4 regions of the Paenibacillus sp. FSL R7-0333 genome follow, and region 4 is predicted to be linked to each of the others. Evidence: riboswitches for the same ligand, from Rfam matches in the RefSeq annotation. Region 4 holds a riboswitch; each other region holds the start of a gene.

Region 1 (5,808 bases), 1.7 Mb from region 4:
CCTGTAGAGGACAATCCAGTCCCCACAGCTTCAGCAGCAGCAGAGGTTATTCCCACTGCCACTCCGGCGTCTGAGCTTCTTTTACCGGAAGCAACTCCAGATCCATTACCCGGCAGCGTAATTCCAGGCACTGTAATGGACGGCGCGCAGCCTGCTCCTACAGCTACACCGGCTCCACAATCTGAACCCAGCAAAGGCGGCGAATAAGATGCGCATCCGAAAAATAGCCAATACGATAATTTCCACTCTGATTCTTATAGTGTTCCTGGTGCTAATCACAGCCGTTGTCATCTCCAAAGCCTCCGGCGGCGAGCCCTCCTTCTTCGGCTACCAGATCAAGACGGTATTATCCGGCTCCATGGAGCCCGGCATCCAGACCGGTTCCATTGTGGCCATTAAGCCGGGCGGGGACATGACCCGATTCCAGAAGGGCGATGTGATCACTTTTCTGAATCCCGATAACATTCTGATTACCCACCGCGTGGTCGATGCCGAGCTGAACAGTGCTCTGGGGGAAGCCAGCTACACCACCAAGGGCGACAATAATGATTCAGCCGACACCGCAGCCGTCAGTTCCACGAATGTGGTCGGTGAGTACACCGGCGTGACCGTCCCCTATGTGGGCTATGCCATGAGCTTCGCAGTCTCCAAAGCCGGAAGCGTAGTGCTGATGATTATTCCCGGACTGCTCCTGCTTCTCTACGCGCTGTATTCTTCCTGGAAGGCCGTTGCAGCACTGGAAAAGAAGAATGCCCCGTCATCCGCAGCCAGCAGCGGCGGGCCGGATACTCTGACTGACCTCGTACAATGATCAATTGTTCTCTCCCGTTTACGAAACGCGGAGCCACAATACAGCTTGCCGGAAGCACCGGCTATGCACAAAGCAGACTCAAAAGAGAGGGATGAACAAATGAACGTCAAAAAAACATTAGGTCTCGGCGTTGTATCGGCAGCATTAGGCTTAACCCTGGTCGGCGGAGGCACCTTCGCTTACTTCAGCAGCACTTCTACTTCCTCAGCTTCTTTTAACAACGGAACCCTATCATTACAATCTGATCCCTCCGTCATTGTTAATCTCAGCAATCTCAAGCCGGGCGATACCGTCTTACGGGACTTCAAGCTCAAAAATGACGGGACGCTCAATATTCCCAAAGTGGTACTGCGCACCTCATCGGCCATTACAGACGCCCAGGGAGACAACGGCTCCCATAATTTCAAGGATGATATTATTGTGACCTTCCTCGTGAACAAGGATAAGAAAGAATCGCCGCTCCTGGTCATCTCGCTGGCCGATCTGGAGCAGGAGAGTCCCGATCTGGTGGCCCGGGGAATTCTCGGAGCGATCTTAGGCGGAGAGAAGTCCGGCATCAAAGCCGGCACGTCGGATAACCTGACCATCCAGTTCGCCTTCAAGGAGACCCTCCAGCCGCAGAACTATTATCAGGGCGACACGCTTGCACTGACTCTGAATTTCGAAGCCAACCAGGAAAAAGGCACGCTCAAATAATTCCACAAAAACAAACCATTCGAGGAGGAAATAAATGATGGGTATCAAAAAAACATTGGGTCTTGGCGTAGCATCGGCAGCACTGGGCTTGTCTTTAATCGGCGGGGGCACCTTCGCTTACTTCAGCTCCACAGCTACCAGCACGGCAACCTTCGCAGCGGGTACGCTGAAGCTCGGCTCTTCCTTCAATACTCCGGTAGCGCTGACGAATCTGAAGCCGGGAGACTACACCGTCCGCACCTTCACCCTGTCCAATGACGGGACACTGGATATCAAATTCCTTAAGCTTGCCACCACTTACACCGTGACCGATGCCAAGGGCGATAACGCGGGCCAGGATCTCGGAGACCACTTCAAGGTCAAGCTCCTGGATAATACGTACACCGGCGGTTCACTAAGCGGTCATGTGCTGTCCGAGATCTCCCTGAAGGATCTGAAAAACACCCCCAGCTACGATCTCGTAGCAGCAGGTGTACTGCCAGGCGGGATTGCCGCCGCCGGGTCCAAGACCTTCAAGATCGCCTTCGAATTCGTAGACAACACGCTCGATCAGAACATTTTCCAGGGTGACGGCTTAGCGCTGAACTGGACCTTCGATGCTCTTCAAGGAGTGGGAGAAGCCAAGTAGCTCAGGGGCCAGCCTATACAAATGAACATGGCTTTGCCGTCCTTTATTAGGAAGGCAGCGTTTCAGCAATCCATCAAGACGGCATATCCTCCCCCATCCGGGCGGGTATGCCGTTTCTTTTTCCCCGCTGCCGGGTTCAAGGATTTTTGTCCGTTTTGCGGATTTTTGTTATACTGACAAGAGAAAACGGCTTTGCCGGCCTTTGAACGGGCGGTACCGTTTCAACGAGAAAGATAAGGAGAATGTATAGCGCGAAGCATATAACTTCTTATTTTTCACCAAAAAAAGTACGGAGGGCGTTGTAATCGTGTCAGATACTATGGGAAGCCGCATCCACAAACTCCGGCTGGAGAAGGGCTATTCGTTATCCGAGCTTGCCGATAAGGCTGATGTGGCGAAATCATACCTCAGTAATGTGGAACGGAACATTCAATCCAACCCCTCCATTCAATTCATCGAAAAAATCGCTGACGCGCTTCAGGTATCCATTCATGCACTGTTGTATGGCGGACTGGCAGAGACGGAAGAACAGGCTCTGGACGGGGAATGGTTCCGGCTTGTTCAGGAGGCCATGGCCTCCGGTATAAGCAAACGCGAATTCAAGGAATTCCTCGATTACCAGAAATGGCGCATGGAACAAAAGGACAACTAGACGAGCATTATATGCCACAGGAAGACTCCGCACAGCAGGGAGGCCGACTTCGGCGAAGGCAGCCTTTCAAGCGGCATACAGAAAAGGCACAGCGTACCGGACGCTGTGCCTTTTCTGTATGTATCCGAACAATGATGACCGCCCTTACATCGCCTGGAGCGCCTTCTCACTTAGAAACCGGCGGATATCCTCCGCCGCGATCCCCGCCTGCTTGGCAGACATCAGCAAGTGCACCCATTCTAAATCCAGATCTACTGCCTGCAGCTCGTCATTCCCCTGGTTGGACATATCCAAGAAATCTCCTCCTAGAATTTTCGCGTCCCCAGGCAGTCCGGCCATCATAGTAGTATTGCTACTTTGTAGTATTTCTACTTTAGATCCGAGACTTTGTGCCCCTGTCTTTCGGCAGGTTTACCTTTTACTGGACCCTTTCCATCATGAAAGGATCTGGCAAGAATCGATGAAACCGTTCTCCGCAATAACATTATACAAGATCATATGCAATTAGTGTGTCGTTTTCTGGAATTTTTTTATGAAAAAATGTGAGGAAACTTAGCTGAAATTGCCAGCGGCTTGTATAAATATTTCCAGTTCCAAGTTCAAACACTAGCTAATAGTTTAATTATACTAAAGGGAACCCCATCCGCCCCGACTTACCGCTTCACGCAACATCGTATAGAGACAATTACCCATTTGTATGTATAACGGGCTGTTATATGTGTTTTTTCTATTTATGATAGTTCCGTATGAATACTGTAATGAATCATGCCAAATTGCGAACGGATTGACCGAAAGTATGAATTGATTACCCCGCCGGAAAGTAGCACAATAAGGTGAGAATGAAACCGCAAACATTTGCAGCTCCGCCAAGTGGCACACTGGATGCCTCGCGTGGAGTTTATCCGTTAGGAGGACCTATTCATGGCAGTCAAAGAGCCCTATAACGACACAGTATGGAGCAAATACTACGGCCCCAACCTGGGCTACATCCAAGAAAGATATGAGCAATTTGTCAAGGACCCCTCTTCTGTTGAACAGCATTACCGCGATCTCTTCACCGTATCCGGCCCCCCTCCACTGGCACCCGATGCCGAGAGGGCTCCAAGGCCTGCCGTATCAGCAGATGCCGAGTGGCTCAAGAAGGCTGTCAAGGCCTCGAAGCTGATCGCCAATATTCGAATATATGGCCATATGGCCGCAGACATTGACCCGCTGGAGCGCAGCACGAACCCGATGGCCAAATGGCTGGAGCTGGAGACCTACGAGCTTACCCGCGAGGATCTTAATGCCCTGCCCGCTTCGCTGATTTGGGATAATGCCCCTGCGGATGTGCATACCGCGATGGATGCCGTCCACAGAATGCGCCAGGCCTATACACAGACCATTGCTTATGAATTCGGGCATGTGCATGATGAACGCGAGCTGCGCTGGCTCAACAGCCAGGCGGAATCGATGACCTCCCCGGCTCCGCTGAATAATACAGAACGCAAAGAGCTGCTGAAGCGGCTGGTTCAGGTGGAGCATTTCGAGACCTTCCTGCACAAGACCTTCGTCGGCCAAAAGCGCTTCAGCCTGGAGGGCAATGATGCCCTTGTGCCGATGCTGGATGAGATTGTGCGGGCTGCCGCGCATGACGGCGCAGAGCATATCCTGATGGGTATGGCCCACCGCGGAAGACTTAATGTGCTGGCCCATATTCTGGGCAAGCCTTATGATATTATTTTCTCAGAGTTCCATCATTCGCCGAACAAAGAGCTGTTCCCTTCAGAAGGCTCCATGGGCGTGACCTACGGCTGGAGCGGTGATGTGAAGTACCATCTCGGGGCTGACCGTGCCGTCCGCGAAGGCGAGACCGTACGTACCCGGATCACGCTGGCCAATAACCCGAGCCATCTTGAATTCGTCAATCCTGTAGTCGAGGGCTTCACACGCGCCGCACAGGAAGAACGCAACGCTCCGGGACTGCCTAAGCTGAACACAAGCAAGGCTATGGCTGTGCTGATGCACGGCGATGCAGCCTTCCCTGGCGAAGGTATTGTCGCTGAGACGCTTAATATCGGCAAATTGCAGGGTTATCAGAATGGCGGTACCGTGCATATTATCGTCAATAACCGGATCGGCTTCACCACAGAGAGCGAGGATTCCCGCTCCACCCATTATGCCAGCGACCTGGCCAAAGGGTATGAGATTCCGGTCGTGCATGTCAATGCCGATGACCCGGAAGCCTGTATTGCCGCAGTCCGTCTGGCCAGCGCTTACCGCCATATGTTCAAGAAGGACTTCCTGATTGATCTGATCGGCTACCGGCGCCACGGACATAATGAAATGGATGATCCCGAGACGACCCAGCCGATTGTGTACGGCAAGGTGCGGAACCACCCTACTGTGTACCGCGCTTATGCAGAACGCCTGGAGCGCGAGAAGGTAATCACAGCCGATGATCTGAAGAACATGATTGCCGAGGCGGAGAGCGTCCTCCAGCAGGCCTTCGATCAGATGAAGGAAGGCAAGCAGAAGAATGCGGAGTCCAAAACCGCCGTCGCGCTGGATAACAGCAGTCCCCAGCAGCGTCCGACAGCCTTCCCTCTGGCCGGTCTGCAGGAGATTAACCGCGAGCTGCTGCGCGTACCGGCAGGCTTCAAGGTCTATCCGAAGCTGGAACGGATTCTTCAGCGCCGCAAGGATGCGCTGAATGACGGAGAGCGGGTAGACTGGGCGCTGGCAGAGACACTGGCCTTCGCTACCATCCTGAAGGATGGCACGCCGATCCGCCTCAGCGGACAGGATTCACAGCGCGGCACCTTCGCCCACCGCCATCTGGTGCTGCATGACAGCGAGAACGGCGAACTCTATTCTCCGCTGCATCAGCTGAGTGATTCCGGCGCTTCCTTCGGCGTCTACAACAGTCCGCTGTCCGAGGCCTCTGTCCTCGGCTTCGAATATGGTTATAACGTGTTCGCACCGGAGACCTTCGTCATCTGGGAGGCTCAATATGGCGACTTCGCCAATGCCGCTCAGGTC
Region 2 (5,808 bases), 5.2 Mb from region 4:
TGTCCGTGATGTACCCGGTGAATTGTCCCGGATGGGCGAATACCTCAAGCATCTGCCAGAGCTGGTCCGTGCCGGAGCCGAACGCCCCGTTCATACGGCTTAGCGCAGCCTGAAAATCACGGATCAGGCTGCCCAAGTGGCTGTATTTATCCTCCAGCAGCAGCATGACTACCAGGCCGTAATTCACGGATTGCTGGCGGGATTCCACATTCTTGGCCAGCTGGCGCGCTGCCTCAAGCAGTCCGTCCGTCTCTGTCCGCAGCAGGCATGCGAGGCTGTGCAGACGATGCTGCATTACCCCGGCGTGTCCGGCGTACAGGCCGCTGCCGGTGACCTGGCCGCTAACGTATATACTGCCGGTGGCTATAATTGTAGATTGGCGGATATCGCCATAGACGTACACATTCCCGAGGGCTTCAATTCGTACAGGTCCTTCCAGATCTCCCGGTACAATGATGTCACCTGCGAACATAACATCGCCCGCAGGATCTGTCATCTCTCTGGCCAGAAGACTGACCGGAGGGAAGTCACATATCCGGACGCTGCCGCTTCCTCCGCAGATACGGGGCCTGCCGGTGTGCCGGGCTACGATATTACCACAGGGAAGGAGCTTGGCATGATTACCGGCAGCAAAGTAGATATCCTGCGGCGGGGGAGGGGGCAGGACCCTTCCGTCTGTGTCGAGGCCGGGAATGCCTTCTTCCGGCGGCAGCTTGCGGGCGAAGACTTCGCCTGCAAAGGCAAAGGGGGCTCCCGGGAAACGGAGATACTCCAAGGGTTCCGCAGGCTTCTGACCCCGGGCTCCCTGTCCCTGAAGCATCCGGTTCCCCTCCAGTGTATGCTCAGGCAGCAGGAATTCCAGCCGGGCTTCCTTGCCGGGCAGCGGGGCTCTGCCTTCAGCGATGCATACGGGGAGATATGTAGGGTTCGTAAGCTCCGCGTACAGGGCGGGAATGTTCAGGTTGCGCAGAATAAAACGGTTGTCCAGTGAGGCGATAATCTGTTCTATGGTGAGCGTGGACAGCAGCATCGCCGGATTGGGCTGGGCACGGACGACCGCTTCGAAGGCGGCGGGGCAGTTGACCAGATTCCAGGCGTACTTCTCTGCACGGTATAAAGTGAAGTAGACCTTGAGCTTGTCAGTCGATACGGTAATTTCATATTGCGGCTTCTCACAGATCTCCCAAGTGATATAATCCGCTCTGGTCACCTCGGTTGGCTCTGTAACGGTCTTCCAGTTGATCTTCAGGACAACAGGGTGGACCGCAGAAATGCGGGCGGGAGCACCTCCGGGGAGCGGGGGAGTAATGAATATCTGGTTGTCCTGCACGAGGATAATTCCATTCTTATCTCCAGTTGTCCCGTCAGAAGCTCGGCCCTCCACAGAGAATGAATCCAGGAGACCTTTACGTTCGAGCATCAGGGACTCTACGAATTCATATCGGCTTGGTTCGATATCCTGCTGCGGCATGGTTGTAACCTCACTTTTTCGTATGATCAATGGCAATTCGTACAGAAAAAGAACATCATCAAGCCTGGGAGGCTTGCCCTCCTGAACAGCTGGCTTAAGTGGTCTCTATTGGCAGCCTGGCAACCGTAAACGCAGATTCCGGCGTTCTTAGGCCCATAGCTTTGCGTCCTGCCCTTTCGGGGAGTTTGCCTTTAGAAATAGATCAATGATATACATCCTGTAGAGGTGGGAGTTATGGTCGACTGTAATCGACAAAAAGAGTCATAAATAGTTCTTGCGCGTCATTAATTTCTGCAAACAAGCTTAATTCTAGTACTTAAAGAGCTATTTTTCAACTATATTATGCCTATTTATCAAAAAACTCGAAATATGCAGCTCTAATTCGACAAAAAAACTGGTTTCCCAGCGCTTACAGCTTATGGAAGAGGCAGAGGGAGGAAAGTATGAGCATTCAACTGTTGGGACACCCTGGGCTTGGTAAGACTCGGAGTGTTCTTTTTTGATAAGCGGTTTTGCGAGTGTTAATGTTATGTGTATGTTAACTATGTAAATAAACACAAACATTCAGTGTATTATTTCGTAATAAAACCGAAGACATCGCAAATTCATTGTAATATAATCTAACTCATACCAAGGAAACGCGAATTAATGTTAACTAATATAACATTAATAGAGATAGCGACATCAGGAGAGGAGCATAAACCATGCAGATTGCAGCAACACCTTACATCTGGCCTTATGACGGGGCTGTGGACCCGGCGAAGACAGCGCTGATGATTATCGACATGCAGACGGATTTTTGCGGCAAGGGCGGTTACGTCGAGAGAATGGGTTATGACCTCTCATTAACAGCGAGGGCGATCCAGCCCATTCAGCGGCTGCTGGCCCGTATCCGGGACATCGAAGGCTTCAACGTGATCCATACCCGCGAGGGGCATAAGCCGGATCTGTCGGATCTGCCGGCGAACAAGCGGTGGCGCAGCCGCCAGATCGGGGCCGAGATCGGCTCCGAAGGACCGGCGGGACGAATCCTCGTGCGGGGGGAGCGCGGCTGGCAGATCATTGATGAGCTGGCGCCTGCCCACGGAGAGTACATTATAGACAAGCCGGGCAAAGGGAGCTTTTACGCAACAGACCTGGACCTGATCCTGAAGAATAAAGGAATTACCCATCTGATTCTGACCGGTATTACTACCGATGTCTGTGTACACACCACGATGCGGGAAGCCAATGACCGCGGGTACGAGTGTCTGATCCTTGCAGATTGTACAGGAGCGACGGATGAAGCGAATCACCTGGCGGCGCTGAGTATGGTTCAAATGCAGGGCGGAGTGTTCGGCAGTGTAAGTGATTCACAAGCGGTGCTGAAGGCGCTGGAGCAATACTAAATCATTCATAAACGGGGGAATAACCATGTGGAACAAGTCCAGAACAAAAGCGCTGATGCTGTTAACCTCGCTAATGCTGCTCCTGACCGCCTGCGGTAACAATACGGAAGCCGGGAAGGCTGAAGGCCAGGGAGCGGAAGGCTCGGGCGAGCTGAAAAAGGTGGTGCTCCGGCTGAAGTGGATTCACCAGGCGCAGTTTGCCGGCTTTTATACCGCGGTGGAAAAAGGCTTCTATAAAGAAGCGGGGCTGGATGTTGAGATCCGCCCGGGGGGCTCGGATTTCCCGGCTGTGCAGATGGTAGCTTCCGGCAGTGAGGAGTTCGGAGTTACCGGTGCCGACCAGATCGTCATCGCCAGAGAGAAAGGCGTCCCGGTCAAAGCGTTGTCCGCGATCTACCGCAAAACCCCGTTCGTTATGTTCACGCTCAAAGAGTCCGGGATCAAGACGATGGAGGATCTGGTCGGGCAAAAGGTAGGCATTAAGCTGGGCGGCAATGAAGAGCTGACCTTCCGTGCCATGGAGAAAAGCGCGGGCATCGACCCTTCGCAAATCGAAGAGATGCCGGTCAAATATGATCTGAGTCCGCTGTTAACCGGTCAGGTCAAGGCCTGGCCCGGCTATGTCATTAATGAAGTGCTGGCTGTAGAGGAGCAGGGCAAGGAAGTGAATATTATCGACCCGAACGACTATGGCATCAATTTCTATGCCGATACCTTGTTCACTACGGAGTCTATCATCAAGAAGGACCCGGAGATGGTCGCAAGCTTCGTGCAGGCCTCTATGCAGGGCTGGGATTATGCAGTAAAGCATCCGGAGGAAGCGGCGGAATTCGGTCTGAAGTATGGCGAGAAGCTGGATCTGAAGCATGAGGTCAATATGATGAAGGCCAGCATTCCGCTGCTGGATCCGGAGAAGCTCCCGCTGGGCTCAATGGACGAGGCATCTTGGGAGACATTGCAGAAGAATCTGGTCGAGCTGGGATTTGTGAAAAAGGAACAGGACATAAGCGGATTGTTCACCAACGAGTTTTTGAAATAAGGAGGGACCGACAATGACAACAGCGATCAAAGAACAGCTGGATGCTGCCGCCGCGCAGCATCCCGGTACCCGGGAAACCATGCTCTCCCTGCGCAATTGCTCTCTGTCCTTCGGCAACGTGCCTGTGCTGAATCAGGTCAGTCTTGATGTATACCGCAATGAGTTCATTTCGATCCTCGGACCGAGCGGCTGCGGGAAATCCACGACACTGCGGCTGATGCTGCGGCTGTTAAGTCCAGAGACCGGTGGAGAGGTGGCGTATGCTTCACCTGATCTGTCCCTGGGCATGGTCTTTCAGAAGCCGGTCCTGATGCCGTGGCTCAGCGCGCTGCAGAATGTCATGCTGCCGCTGGAGCTGGGCGAGAAGAAGAAGTTCAGCAAAGTCGAGGCACGTGAAAAAGCAGAAAGTGCCCTGCGCCTGGTCGGCCTCCAGGATTATCTGAACCACTTCCCGCATCAGCTCAGCGGCGGGATGCAGCAGCGGGCAGCGATTGCCCGGGCGCTGGCGGCCGATCCGACGGTGCTGCTGATGGATGAGCCGTTCGGCGCGCTGGATGAGCTGACACGCGAGAAGCTGAATTTCGAGCTGCTGCGGCTATGGGAGAGCCCGGAGACCAGTCTAAGCAGCATTGTGATGGTCACCCATTCGATCCATGAATCCGCGCTGCTGTCGGACCGGGTCGTGATGATGTCTCCCCGGCCTGCCGGTGTGACGGATATCATTCCGGTGACGCTGCCCTCCCCGCGTGAGGCGGGCATGGAGGAGCTGCCGGAATTCCACCGGATTGTCAAGGAACTGAGAAAGCGGGTGAAGCATCTATGACGGTCAAAATCAAAGACACCCTGTACCCGGTCACGTTTGCGCTCGGCTTCCTGCTGCTGTGGGAGCTGGCTGTACGTCTCCTGTCGGTTCCGATGTATCTTCTACCTGCGCCTACGCAGGTAGTCTCGGCTATCAATGGCTCGCTGTGGTCGCATACACTGGTTACGCTGGGCGAAGCGCTGACCGGGTTCATTCTCGCCAATATCCTCGGCCTGGCTACCGCAGTGATTTTTGTTCATTCCAAGCCGATTGAGAAAGGGATGTTCCCGCTGGCCATCGCCCTTAAGACTACGCCGCTGGTGGCGCTGGCCCCGCTGCTGGTCGTCTGGCTGGGGACCGGGTATACCTCGAAGGTAATCGCTTCGATGCTGATCTGTTTTTTCCCGATTCTGGTGAACAGTGTCAAGGGGCTTAAGGCCATTGAATACGAAGCCTGGGAGCTGTTCTCCACCTACAAAGGGACGAAAAGCGAAATCTTTTGGAAGCTGCGCCTGCCGACGAGTCTGCCTTATATCTTCTCTGCCCTCAAAATCTCCACCTCGCTCGCGATAGTCGGTGCCATAGTCGGCGAATTTGTCGGAGCGAATAAGGGACTCGGTTATGTAGTGCTTGTCTCTTCCTATCATATGGATACGCCGGTGATGTTCTCGGCCATTATTGCTTCGGCGCTGTGCGGCCTGCTGCTGTTCTGGTGTATCGGACTGCTGGAGAAACGGGTTATTTTCTGGACAAGGAGCGATGATCTATGATGAACTGCTCGGTCATTCGAATCCCGGCAGGCGCACCGCATGATATGTCGGGATTAAGCGCAGCGGTGGAAGCAGGCCTGTTCCGGCCGGAGGAAGTGGTCGCGGTGCTGGGGAAGACGGAGGGAAACGGCTGTGTGAATGATTTTACACGGGGTTATGCTGTGATGGCCTTGAAAGGATTCTTTGCTGAAGCGGCAAAAGGAGGAGCTGCCGACATCTCTTATGTGATGTCCGGCGGTACGGAAGGGGTGCTCAGCCCGCACTTCACGGTTATCAGCCGCAGCGGGCAGAAGGAGCCGGGTGTGGTCACTGATGGCCTGAAGTCACTCGCCATTGGA
Region 3 (5,808 bases), 1.4 Mb from region 4:
GGCACCTTGTTCGGGATTGCGATGCTGCCGCTGATCTATATCATGGCCATGCGGTTGTTCCGTAAGACCACCTATGCTGCACTGGCAGCGGGACTATTCGCTCTGGACTTCATGCATTTCACCCAGACGCGGATATCGACCATCGATGTGTACGGTGTATTCTTCATTATGCTGATGTTCTATTTCATGCAGCGGTATTTCACGATGAATTTCTACCGGGTGCCGCTGCGGACCACACTGGTTCCGCTGTTCTGGTCCGGCCTGTTCTTCGGCATCGGGGTTGCTTCGAAGTGGATCGTGATTTACGGCGGCGCGGGACTTGCTATTATGCTGGTGCTGTCGCTGTTGGACCGCTACCGGGAGTATAAGGCTGCCGGTCGCCTGCTGGCTGAAGGCAAGCTAAGCGGTCAGGAGCTCAAAGCCGCCTGCCGGACTGCAGATCAGTCCTTCTGGAAGAACACGATCATCACGCTGGCCAGCTGCATCGGATTCTTCGTTATCATTCCGGGAATCATATACAGCCTGTCCTTCATTCCTTCACTATCTGCGTCGGCAGAGGGCTTCACCGTTAAGGGGCTGATTGATGCCCAGAAGAATATGTACAACTATCACAGTCAGCTTGTAGCTACACATCCGTTCGCCTCCTCCTGGTGGGAGTGGCCGTTCATGAAGCGTCCGGTGTGGTTCTTCAGCGGCGGCGAAGGCTTGCCTGCAGGCAAGGCGAGCAGCATAGTAACGATGGGCAATCCGCTGATCTGGTGGACAGGAATCTTCACGATGCTGGCCGCTGTATGGTTCACCCTGAAGCGCCGGGACAAGAGCCTGTATATGATCTGGATCGGCTTCTTCTCACAATATGTTCCATGGATGCTTGTGCCGCGTGAGACGTTCCTGTACCATTACTTTGCGATGGTGCCGTTTATGATTCTATCCATTGTGTACATCCTGAAGCTGCTTGACGGCAGGTTCCAGGGTGCCAAATATCTGCGGTACGCCTATATTGCGGCCGCCGCCATCCTGTTTGTAATGTTCTATCCGGTATTGTCCGGCATGCAGGTGAACAGCAGTTATATCATTCATGTACTTCGCTGGTTCCCTTCCTGGGTATTCTAGGAGGGGAGCTGTAAGAGCCGCATAGTTGTTCAAAGCTGATGTTGATGAAGCGCATCAAGGAAGCTGTGGCTTACAATAAATTGAGGAGGAACCCTTGTGAAGGCCAGATATAGTGTAATTGTGCCCATGTATAATGAGGAGGAAGTCATTCAGATAACCTACGAGCGGCTCAAAAAAGTGATGGATGAGTGCGGGGATTCCTATGAGCTCGTGTTCGTCAATGACGGCAGCCGGGACCGTACGGCTGAGATTATGCGCGGAATCAGTAATAGGGATGAGCATGTCAAGCTGATTGACTTCTCCCGTAACTTCGGCCATCAGGTGGCGATTACAGCGGGTATGGATTATGCTGAGGGCCAGGCTGTTGTGGTGATTGACGCAGATCTCCAGGACCCGCCGGAGGTGATCCTGCAGATGATCGCCAAGTGGAAGGAAGGCTATGAGGTAGTCTATGCCAAGCGGCTGAAGCGCCACGGAGAGACCTTCTTCAAGAAGGTGACAGCCAAAATCTTTTACCGTCTGCTCAGCAGCATGACCAGTGTGGAGATTCCCACAGATACCGGGGACTTCCGGCTGATCGACCGTAAGGTCTGCGATGTGCTGCGCGGCCTGAAGGAGAAGAACCGTTATGTACGGGGGCTGGTAAGCTGGGTCGGCTTCCGGCAGACCATGGTGGAATATGTGCGGGAGGAACGCTTCGCCGGGGAGACGAAATATCCGCTCAAAAAAATGATCCGCTTTGCGCTCGACGGAATCACCTCCTTCTCGCACAAGCCGCTCAAAATTGCCTCTTATGTCGGCTTCTTCCTGTCCTTCTCCAGCTTCATCTACCTGTTTCTGGTCTTATTCCAGAAAGTCTTCACCTCCTGGACCGTGCCGGGCTGGGCATCCATTGTCGGGGTGAACCTGCTGTTTAACGGCATTGTGCTGATGCTGCTGGGCGTGATTGGGGAATACATTGGACGGATCTATGACGAATCGAAGGATAGACCACTCTATATCGTAAGCGAGACCAGAGGCTACCCGGAGACAGAGGCTGAAGACACGCGGAAGGAAAGCGATTATGCAAGATAAGGCTTGGCGTGCAGGCATGATCCAGTTTCTGAAATTCAATGCGGTGGGCCTGCTTAACACGTTCATAGATTTTGCGGTGTTTACTCTGCTGCATTCCTTGGGCATGCTTAACACCCCTGCACAGATTATTTCCTACAGTGCCGGGACGGCCAACAGCTTTGTCTGGAATAAGAAGGTGACCTTCAAGGGAAGGGACAGAGGCGGGGATGGCGGCTTTGACCGGATGCAGCTGGTGAGATTTATGGTGCTGAATCTGCTGGTGCTGGGCATTTCGGTGCTGCTGATTCATCTACTGACTGACCGGCTGGGAGTCCAGGTGCTGATGGCCAAGGTGCTGGTTACCTTTATTACAGTAATCATTAATTTCTTTGGAAGCCGGAAGTGGGTATTCTAAAGAGAGCGTATATCTTCCCCGTATTCTGCGGAGGAAAGCACTTATTCTATATTGCGGAGGCGATTGTCATGCGGAAGTTATCCTATTTGATTATACTTGCCGGGGTCCTGATTATGCTCTACCCCAAAGGAAGCGAATGGTACGAGGACCGTCAGCAGCAGAAGCTGCTGGAAGAGGCTGAACAGGCCTACAGTGAAATCGTTCCTTCGGCTACGGCTCCTGCCAGCCAGGATCTGAGCAAGCCCTATGCGGAAGTCACCCAGCTGCTGGCTGAAGAGTCTGGTGCGGAAGAGCCGGTTCCCACTACAGCGCCCGAGATTGAAGTGGGAGGCAAGATCACCGCTATTATTGAAATCGATAAAATCGATCTGAAGCTGCCTGTACTGGAGGGCGCCACCAAGACCAATATGAAGCATGCAGCGGCGCATATGAAGGAGACAGCTCCGATTGGCGCGGTAGGCAATGCAGCGATTGCTGCGCATCGGTCAAGAACGGCAGGGCGGCTGTTCAACAGACTGGACGAGGTCGGTAAAGGGGATGCCATTACTGTTATTACAAGCGGCCAGGAATACAAATATGTTGTATATGATGTATCTATTGTAGAGCCTACCGATATTTCAGTACTGAAGGGTAAGGATGATGATAAGATTCTGACCCTCATTACCTGTGATCCGCTTGTCAATCCGACCCACAGACTCATCATTCATGCGAAGCTGACCTGATTCTATCAGGACAAGGCGATAAAGGTCGAAAAAACATAAAATTTTAGTATATTTGTGGTGAAATCTAGCAATTGGGTCTTGATAATAGAGATGGATATGGTAAGATAGAACTATCAAAAGCTAATGCACGATAACGGCAAACCTATCGAAAGGTAGGGACGCAAAGCTAAAGGGCCTTCCCGTCATGGATGGCAGCCAGCTACCGAATGAAGAGGCTTTTTTTGTTTGTTTTCATTCTGAATCTGTCATTATGTGGTAGTAGATTGGACAGATAAAGCTTATACGATAACGGCAAACCTATCGAAAGGTAGGGACGCAAAGCTAAAGGGCCTTCCCGTAAGAATGGCAGCCAGCTACCGAAAGGGGTTTTATCCATGAAGAAGTTTTATTTAATGCTGATTACACTTTTTGTGATCGTCACTTCCGTGCAGACAGGCACTGCTCAAGCGGCAAATGCAGATTCAAGCTGGTTAAATGTTGGACAACTTGATCAAGGGATTATCGGGGTTTCGTACGATGTTCCTAAGGACAAGAAGATGAAGCTCATGATTACCAAGGACAATAACAGCTATACTTACAACTTATACACTTCCAAACCGACCGAGACGTTCCCGCTGCAACAAGGTAATGGCTCTTACAAGGTCTCCGTTCTTGAGAATACTACCGGCAACAAATACAAAGTACTATCTTCCGAGACTGTATCTCTCTCCATGAGCAATGTGAATGCCGTATATTTGAGCTCTGTACAGAATGTAAAGTGGAGTTCTTCCGATAAATCCGTTCAAAAGGCAGCACAGCTTACAAAGGGTCTGACCACAGATGCAGACAAAGTTAAGGCTATCTACAATTACATCGTAGCTAACGTGAAATATGACTACTCTCTGGCCAACAGCGTAAGCACAGATTATATTCCGAACAACGACACCACACTGGCTACCAACAAAGGTATCTGCTACGATTACGCTTCCTTGTTCGCTACTATGCTCCGCAGTGAAGGGATTCCAACCAAGTTGGTTATGGGGAATACAAGCTATGTAACTTCATACCATGCCTGGAATGAAGTGTTCCTGAACGGCAAATGGGTGACGATTGATACTACAGTAGATGCAGGTCTGGGTAAGAAAACAGCATCAACAGAACTGGTCAAATTAGCAAGCAAATATACTGCAGCGAAATTCTACTAAGAATAGCTGTGAACTATAGCATTATCTGAGAATAACCCGCTTAATCATTAAGCGGGTTATTTTTATTTATATAAAGGTTGCTTTTTAATAGAAGGATAGGTTATTATAAATAAGCGTTGTTGGAGCGGCAAAGGAAATGAGAGATTACTTAAATAAGTGATTTCAAAAATAAAGCTTGCATTGCTCAGATGAACGTGATATATTATAAGAGTTGCTGGTGGCGACAACATCGACACTAACAACGAGCTTGATCTTTGAAAACTGAACAACGAGTGAGTGGGAAATCACTTCGGTGAGATCCAAAATTAGAGAATGTAAATTCTCGTCAGATGTTTCAAAATGAGCAATCGCTCTTTCTAAATACCAATTTGGAGAGTTTGATCCTGGCTCAGGACGAACGCTGGCGGCATGCCTAATACATGCAAGTCGAGCGGAGTTTGAGAGGAAGCTTGCTTCCTTTCAGACTTAGCGGCGGACGGGTGAGTAACACGTAGGCAACCTGCCCTCAAGCCTGGGATAACTACCGGAAACGGTAGCTAATACCGGATAATTTCTTTTTTCTCCTGAGAGAAGAATGAAAGGCGGAGCAATCTGCTGCTTGGGGATGGGCCTGCGGCGCATTAGCTAGTTGGTGGGGTAACGGCCCACCAAGGCGACGATGCGTAGCCGACCTGAGAGGGTGAACGGCCACACTGGGACTGAGACACGGCCCAGACTCCTACGGGAGGCAGCAGTAGGGAATCTTCCGCAATGGGCGCAAGCCTGACGGAGCAATGCCGCGTGAGTGATGAAGGTTTTCGGATCGTAAAGCTCTGTTGCCAGGGAAGAACGTCCGGTAGAGTAACTGCTACCGGAGTGACGGTACCTGAGAAGAAAGCCCCGGCTAACTACGTGCCAGCAGCCGCGGTAATACGTAGGGGGCAAGCGTTGTCCGGAATTATTGGGCGTAAAGCGCGCGCAGGCGGTTATTTAAGTCTGGTGTTTAAACCTTGGGCTCAACCTGAGGTCGCACTGGAAACTGGGTGACTTGAGTACAGAAGAGGAAAGTGGAATTCCACGTGTAGCGGTGAAATGCGTAGATATGTGGAGGAACACCAGTGGCGAAGGCGACTTTCTGGGCTGTAACTGACGCTGAGGCGCGAAAGCGTGGGGAGCAAACAGGATTAGATACCCTGGTAGTCCACGCCGTAAACGATGAGTGCTAGGTGTTAGGGGTTTCGATACCCTTGGTGCCGAAGTTAACACAGTAAGCACTCCGCCTGGGGAGTACGGTCGCAAGACTGAAACTCAAAGGAATTGACGGGGACCCGCACAAGCAGTG
Region 4 (5,808 bases):
CACTGATTCCATCATCATTCTTAGCACGTACACGATAACTGTGCTCGCTGTTAGATTGCAGGTTGTCATGTATATACGAATGATCCATGATGCTATTACTAAGGGTTCCGTCTATCTCCAAATCATACGAGGCAGCCCCTGATACAGCATCCCAGTTCAGATGAACAGACCGCTCGTCTGCTGTTCCCTGCAGCTTGGAGGGGACTCCAACCAGAGTAGTCTTCGTAACCACTTCGCTCCATGCTCCTGCTCCGCTGCTGTTCACCGCCCGGATACGGAATACTTTGGGCATGTTCGGATTCAGATCATTCTCCTGGTAAGTTAGCACCGGTCCTATATTCTTTGTGCTGTTATTAACCTCTATTTCATAACTGGTGGCCCCGGTTACCGGCTCCCATTCAAGAGTAATCGTATGGCTTGTTGCATTCATTTGAATATTCAGTGGTGCAGCCGGTAAGGTCCAATAAGAAGAAGTTATTGACCACTCCCCTTTGATGTCGCCACTGATTGCCCGAATACGATAGAAATGTTCGGTTCCCGGACTAAGCTCCTCCTTGGTAAAATCAGGTTCACTGCCGAGGACGGTAACCTCCTTATCAAATTCCACCTCATATCCGTCCGCATTGAACAGAGAAGGCCAGCCCAGTGTAATGGCTGAGTCTGTTGCACTTGCATTTACTGCAGGTATAGAAAAAGGTCTTAAAGATACAGAGGGCACCACTTCACGAATCTGCTGCCCGCTCTCCCAGAATAAGCTGGCCTGAGGATTCCCTATATCATTAGCGTATTCCATCTTCAGGTCATATTTTTTACCGGCTTCAAGCTGGATCGTGCCTTGCTCCACATGCTGCTTCGCTGTCCAGGCATCGACCAGGAGCTGATCATTCACCCAAAGTCTGACTCCACCTGACGTTTTAACCGAGAAAGTATATTGGTCAGTATAGTTAGGTTGAATCTGCCCAGTCCATCTAACGGAGAAGCGCTGGTCCGCTATTCCCGGCACACCCAGAACAGGTTGGCCAGCCAAAGAAATAGATTCATCTACTTTCACGGCCTTCTTGCCCGTGAAATCATTATTGCTGTAATACTCAGCCTTAAGGCCTGACAGAACATACTTCAATAATGTACGTCCTGCTTGCTCATTCCCCGTGTGAATTACAGGTCTTTGATTCGAGATGACATTACCGCCAACTGCAAATAATCCGCCTGTGTTGATATTCAAATGATTATTTATACTGACATTGTCCCGGACGAATAGATCTCCCTGGGCTACATTAAGTTCTGCCCTTGAGTTATTGGATACCACTTCTCCTACAGACATTTCCTCATCAACATTCATAGTTACCAGAGTATTGATGTTCATGTTGCCCTGTACTAATACCCGTTTCGCCGATAGATCCAGAGAGCCGTTGTTGTAAACCAAAGAACCGGCAAACAGCTCATTATCTACATGAACATTAGAGTTATTATTTAGATGCACGGTTCCCTGTACCCATAGGTCACCAAGATTCACATCCTGCGCAGGGTTGATAACATTAACATTCAACTCCGTATTTGCATTTAATCCTCCATGAAGGATTAACGATCCGTAAACTGTTATATTCAGACTCCGGTTCGTATTGATGCCATCTGCGATTAAGATGACAGGCTGTTCTTCACTTCCGAACGTAACACTCGATTCTAGATTCATCTGCCCAACTGCTATTATTGCAGGCTTGTTGCTGTTTGAGCGGATAGAGCTTTGAATCGTTTCAATATCAGCATTTCTTATTGCCACTGCATTTTTGCTAACCTGCTGTATTTGTTGTCCGATGGATTCTATTTGTTCGCGGATATGCCGGGAGATCTCTCCCTGCAGACCATTTACCCTGATAAACGGCGGAGCGTTATGTATATTGGTCATACTTCCAGACAGAAGAACTTTGTCTCCGGCAACCTTATTGGGTTCAAAAGGCAGGCGGATTTGAGGCGGGATCAAAGTGGGAGTGTATGTATTCACCAATGAAATATCTATGCTATTTAGAGCAGTCTCAATTCCAGTAGCATTGATTTGACTTAAAGTCAGTCTTCCATCTTCAACAGCAACCTTCTTCTTGATCGTTTTATACTGCCCTGCTTCAAGAGACAGTCCCTCCATCAATTTGACATTCTCTACGGCAAGTGAATTGTTGCTGCTGTATACAGAGTCACCTACGGTTACTGAGACTTCATAAGTACCATTGTCTAGCGCAATTTCCCACTTCCCATCCGGATGGATTCGTGTCAGGCTGCTTATGCTGGAGTCGTCGTATGTATCTCTTGAGACGGTTGCATCAGTATGATCTATGTTCCAGCCGTAGGAGTATTGGTTTTTGACGCTAAAAACGGCTCCAGAATCTGCAAGCTCCCCTTCCTGTACGGGAGTTTCAGCGGGCTGAAACCGGATTTTGAGCATACTGTCCTGTGCGGAAATTTTCATCCCTGAGAATTCCATAAAAGGGGCGAGAAATTGAGCCAGAATAATAAAACACAGTACCTTACATATCAAGCTTTTCCTATTTGTCATAAAAGACCTCCGCTCAATTAAAAAATCATTTAAAAAAGGGCGCAAAAAAACCACCGGAAAGAGCGGCCCGGCTGCCATTCACAGAGGGGTGTCCCCCTCCCTGTGATAAGGCCCGTGGCTTTGCGTCCCTGACTTTCGTACAGGTTTGCCTTTTTAGTTCTAATGGTTAATTCAAGAGAAATCATGTGTAATTCAATTCAATTACAATCTGTACTTACCTTGGCAATAATACCCTATATTTGAATCATATAATATTGTTATTTTTGTGAACATTCCAATTCAGCAACCCCCGCACCACCACCCAGCTCCCCAGCGGCGCGGCACCCAGCAGCAGCATGAGCAGAGTAATCGTCTGCGGGGACTGGTCCAGCGACAGTACGGCGATGAAGATCAGCAGGCCGAGGAGGCGGCCGCTCATCAGGCTAAGCTCCCTGAGCACTACCAGCTCCACACGTTTGCCGGCGCTCTCCTCGGACAAGCCCATCAGGTCGAAGCTGGTGGACAGCATCGGCAGCATATAGAGCGGCAGGCAGAGCGAGGTCCCGATTCCCATGATTAGTAGGGTGGTAAAGTTCACCTTCCACAGCAGCGGAAGCAGGAAGGCGATGAGCAGCAGACTGCCTGCCAGCATACCGCCGAGCCGGGCACGGGGCTTGAACCATCTGCCGGCCGCATAATAGCTGATCAGGGAGACGGCGGAGGTCAGCAGGGCGAACTGTCCCAGCTTGCTCTCCTCCTGTGCTGCAATATAAACGAGCAGACCGATGAGGAAGGAGAATACGCCTTCCCGGATGCCCTGGAACACTAGCGCTGCCGCCACTGGACGCCAAGAGCTGCGTCTGCGGGTAAGCTCGCGCCAGGGCTCCAGCCAGAGATAGGCTTCGCCGAGCGGCCGCTTGCGCAGGCCGAAGCTGAGCACAGCAGCAACCCCATAGATACAGAGCGACAGTATGAATACCATGCGGTAGCCTTGTCCGCCTTGCCAACGGGAGATCATCCAGCCGGAGACCCAGGGTCCGGCTATTCCCGTCAGGGAACCGAGCAGGCCCATCCACCCGTTATAGTAATCGCGGTTCTTGGCATCCGTAATCTCGAAGAAAACAATATTGAACGCCAGCCAGTACAGCCCGATGGATAGCCCGAGGACCCCGCCCAGCGGCCAAATGTAATGAATCGCGTCGCCCCGCAGCCACAGCACCAGCAAATAAAAAAAGCCCGATACGGCAATTCCCAGCCGTAGGGCATTCATTTTGTTACGCTCTTTCACCCACTTGCCGCCCAGCCAAAAGCTGAGACCCACGGCAAGCTGCTGGGCCACGGTGAACCAGCCGATCATGGCGAAGTTCTGCCGGCTTTTCCACAGATATACGTTGAGGAACGTTCCTGCAAGCACTGTAGCCAGAAGGTATAGCCCGCCTACAGCCAGAAGCAGCGCCGCTTGTCCCCGTTCTGAACCTCTCATGCTTAACCCTCCCTGCTCGTCCTTAGACACTTCATCTTTCAATATCATGTCCAGACGGCAGGGAAAGCATGAATCCGATCTTTATTCGGCTGAGGTGCTGAGATTGCGGACAAGCTGGATGCGGTCTTCCTGCGCCAGGCTGTGCTGCACATGGAAGCAGGAAGGACAGACGTACAGATTCAGCGCAAAAGGAGGCTTCAGCACAGCTGCACCGCCTAGCGCTTCCGGCGTTGCCGGGGTGAACCCGTCCACCTGCTGCGTACCGGAGTGAAGCATCAGCTCATGGCATTGCGGACATTCCGGCGCTTCCAGCTGGGCAGCCAGAATAGCGGAGACCTTGTCCTCATAACGTTTCAGATCATAGTCATCGCCGAACTGGCCCAGCGTACCCCATACAGGCACCACGCTATCCTTGTCGTCGTCATCCCACAAATTATCGTCGCTGATCTCTTCCTCCCCGGAAGCTTCCTGTGTATCCGGCTCTTCATCCTCCAGATCCTCTGCACCTATCGTCACTGTGCGGTAGCCGCTCAGCTCGTTGTTGCAATGAGGACAGGTATCCTCGGGGCCAAACTCCTCATCCCATACAATCTCGGTATGGCACCATGGGCAAACTGTTGTCTCCATCTGTATAATCTCCTTCGTTACTCTCATTCAATTCAATTCACCATTAAATATATAATGCCGGCCGCTAGAAAAGCCAGGGCGGAAATAAACAAAATCCGAACCAGAATCTTCATCATTCCTGCCCCCTATTCAGAATATGGCCGCGCCGATAACATAGGACAAGGATATGGAGAGCAGCATAGCTGTCAGTCCTACGGCCCGGTTATCCGCAGCAATCTCTTCATCAATTGAAAAGACCGGAGTAAAAAACTCGAACAGGAAGTAAGCCAGCAGCAGCAGCAAAAAGCCTACAACCGACCATTTCATCGTCTCATAGATGGATGCCCCCGCTTCAATGCTGAAGCGTAAGATGTTGCAGATTCCGAAGATTTTGCCTCCGGTTGCCATGGCTACGGCCACATTCCCCTTGCGGATCTCTTCCCAGCAGTTGTATTTCGTCACCATTTCGAAGAAGGACAGGAATACGACCAGCCCCAATATGGCGACAGTGAAGTAGCCTAGCAGCGCCCCCAGCGGATGTTCCAGCAAAAGATCAATATTATCCTGCACACTTTTCCCTCTTCCCTGCCGGACTATGGGCGCTACTCCAGTTCAGCTACCGTCACACCCGCGCCGCCTTCATTGTAGTTCCCGAGCCGATAGCTTTTGACATGCTTGTGCTTGCGGAGGTATTCCTGTATTCCTGTCCGCAGGACTCCCGTCCCCTTGCCGTGGATAATAGAGATCTGCCCCAAATTGCCGAGAAAAGCTTCGTCGATGAAGCGGTCCGTCTCCATTATCGCCTCCTCCAGGTTCGCTCCGCGCAAATCAAGCTCATTACGGATATTCTCATCGCGTGTACGCTTGACCGTTGTCGCCCTGCGCAGAGCCGGCGGAGGAGCATCCGGTGCGGAAGCCAGGAACTCCAGATCACTCAGATTGACCTTCATCTTCATGATGCCGAACTGTACAACAGCTTCCTTGGTGCCGCTCAGCTCAACCACAAGGCCCTTCTGATTCACATTCGCTACCTTAACTTCATCCCCTTGCTGAATCTTGCGCGGCGCCTTGACCGTGCTGCGCGGCACAGCCTTCTTACGCGGGGCAGGCTCTGCTTCATCCAGCCGGCGGCGCGCTTCGATCAGCTTATGCTCCTTGACGGACGCGCCTTCCTCCAGCGCCAGGCGGCGGAGGT

What was found. Region 4 has a riboswitch for cyclic di-GMP ahead of MKY86_RS07240 (fibronectin type III domain-containing protein). Riboswitches for the same ligand answer to the same signal wherever they lie in the genome.
Region 1: it holds a riboswitch for cyclic di-GMP, as region 4 does, so the genes downstream of both, MKY86_RS00360 (anti-repressor SinI family protein) here and MKY86_RS07240 (fibronectin type III domain-containing protein) in region 4, are expected to answer to the same signal.
Region 2: it holds a riboswitch for cyclic di-GMP, as region 4 does, so the genes downstream of both, MKY86_RS29935 (flagellar assembly protein A) here and MKY86_RS07240 (fibronectin type III domain-containing protein) in region 4, are expected to answer to the same signal.
Region 3: it holds a riboswitch for cyclic di-GMP, as region 4 does, so the genes downstream of both, MKY86_RS01665 (transglutaminase-like domain-containing protein) here and MKY86_RS07240 (fibronectin type III domain-containing protein) in region 4, are expected to answer to the same signal.

What each region holds. Positions count from the first base shown of each region.
Region 1 is NZ_JBBOBZ010000001.1:90,326-96,133, reverse strand. It holds gene MKY86_RS00385 (hypothetical protein) at 1-207, shown strand, start outside; gene sipW (signal peptidase I SipW) at 209-811, shown strand; gene MKY86_RS00375 (TasA family protein) at 911-1,507, shown strand; gene MKY86_RS00370 (TasA family protein) at 1,545-2,135, shown strand; gene MKY86_RS00365 (helix-turn-helix domain-containing protein) at 2,455-2,787, shown strand; gene MKY86_RS00360 (anti-repressor SinI family protein) at 2,932-3,075, opposite strand; cyclic di-GMP riboswitch class I at 3,110-3,213, opposite strand; gene MKY86_RS00355 (2-oxoglutarate dehydrogenase E1 component) at 3,709-5,808, shown strand, end outside.
Region 2 is NZ_JBBOBZ010000001.1:6,977,497-6,983,304, reverse strand. It holds gene MKY86_RS29935 (flagellar assembly protein A) at 1-1,471, opposite strand, end outside; cyclic di-GMP riboswitch class I at 1,579-1,671, opposite strand; gene biuH (biuret amidohydrolase) at 2,176-2,859, shown strand; gene MKY86_RS29925 (ABC transporter substrate-binding protein) at 2,885-3,898, shown strand; gene MKY86_RS29920 (ABC transporter ATP-binding protein) at 3,912-4,721, shown strand; gene MKY86_RS29915 (ABC transporter permease) at 4,718-5,470, shown strand; gene MKY86_RS29910 (ring-opening amidohydrolase) at 5,467-5,808, shown strand, end outside.
Region 3 is NZ_JBBOBZ010000001.1:393,353-399,160, forward strand. It holds gene MKY86_RS01645 (glycosyltransferase family 39 protein) at 1-1,113, shown strand, start outside; gene MKY86_RS01650 (glycosyltransferase family 2 protein) at 1,210-2,187, shown strand; gene MKY86_RS01655 (GtrA family protein) at 2,177-2,581, shown strand; gene MKY86_RS01660 (class D sortase) at 2,650-3,303, shown strand; cyclic di-GMP riboswitch class I at 3,429-3,510, shown strand; cyclic di-GMP riboswitch class I at 3,584-3,664, shown strand; gene MKY86_RS01665 (transglutaminase-like domain-containing protein) at 3,678-4,487, shown strand; rRNA gene MKY86_RS01670 (16S ribosomal RNA) at 4,853-5,808, shown strand, end outside.
Region 4 is NZ_JBBOBZ010000001.1:1,757,174-1,762,981, reverse strand. It holds gene MKY86_RS07240 (fibronectin type III domain-containing protein) at 1-2,623, opposite strand, end outside; cyclic di-GMP riboswitch class I at 2,604-2,705, opposite strand; gene MKY86_RS07235 (MFS transporter) at 2,790-4,007, opposite strand; gene MKY86_RS07230 (hypothetical protein) at 4,089-4,634, opposite strand; gene MKY86_RS07225 (DUF350 domain-containing protein) at 4,764-5,183, opposite strand; gene MKY86_RS07220 (endonuclease MutS2) at 5,216-5,808, opposite strand, start outside.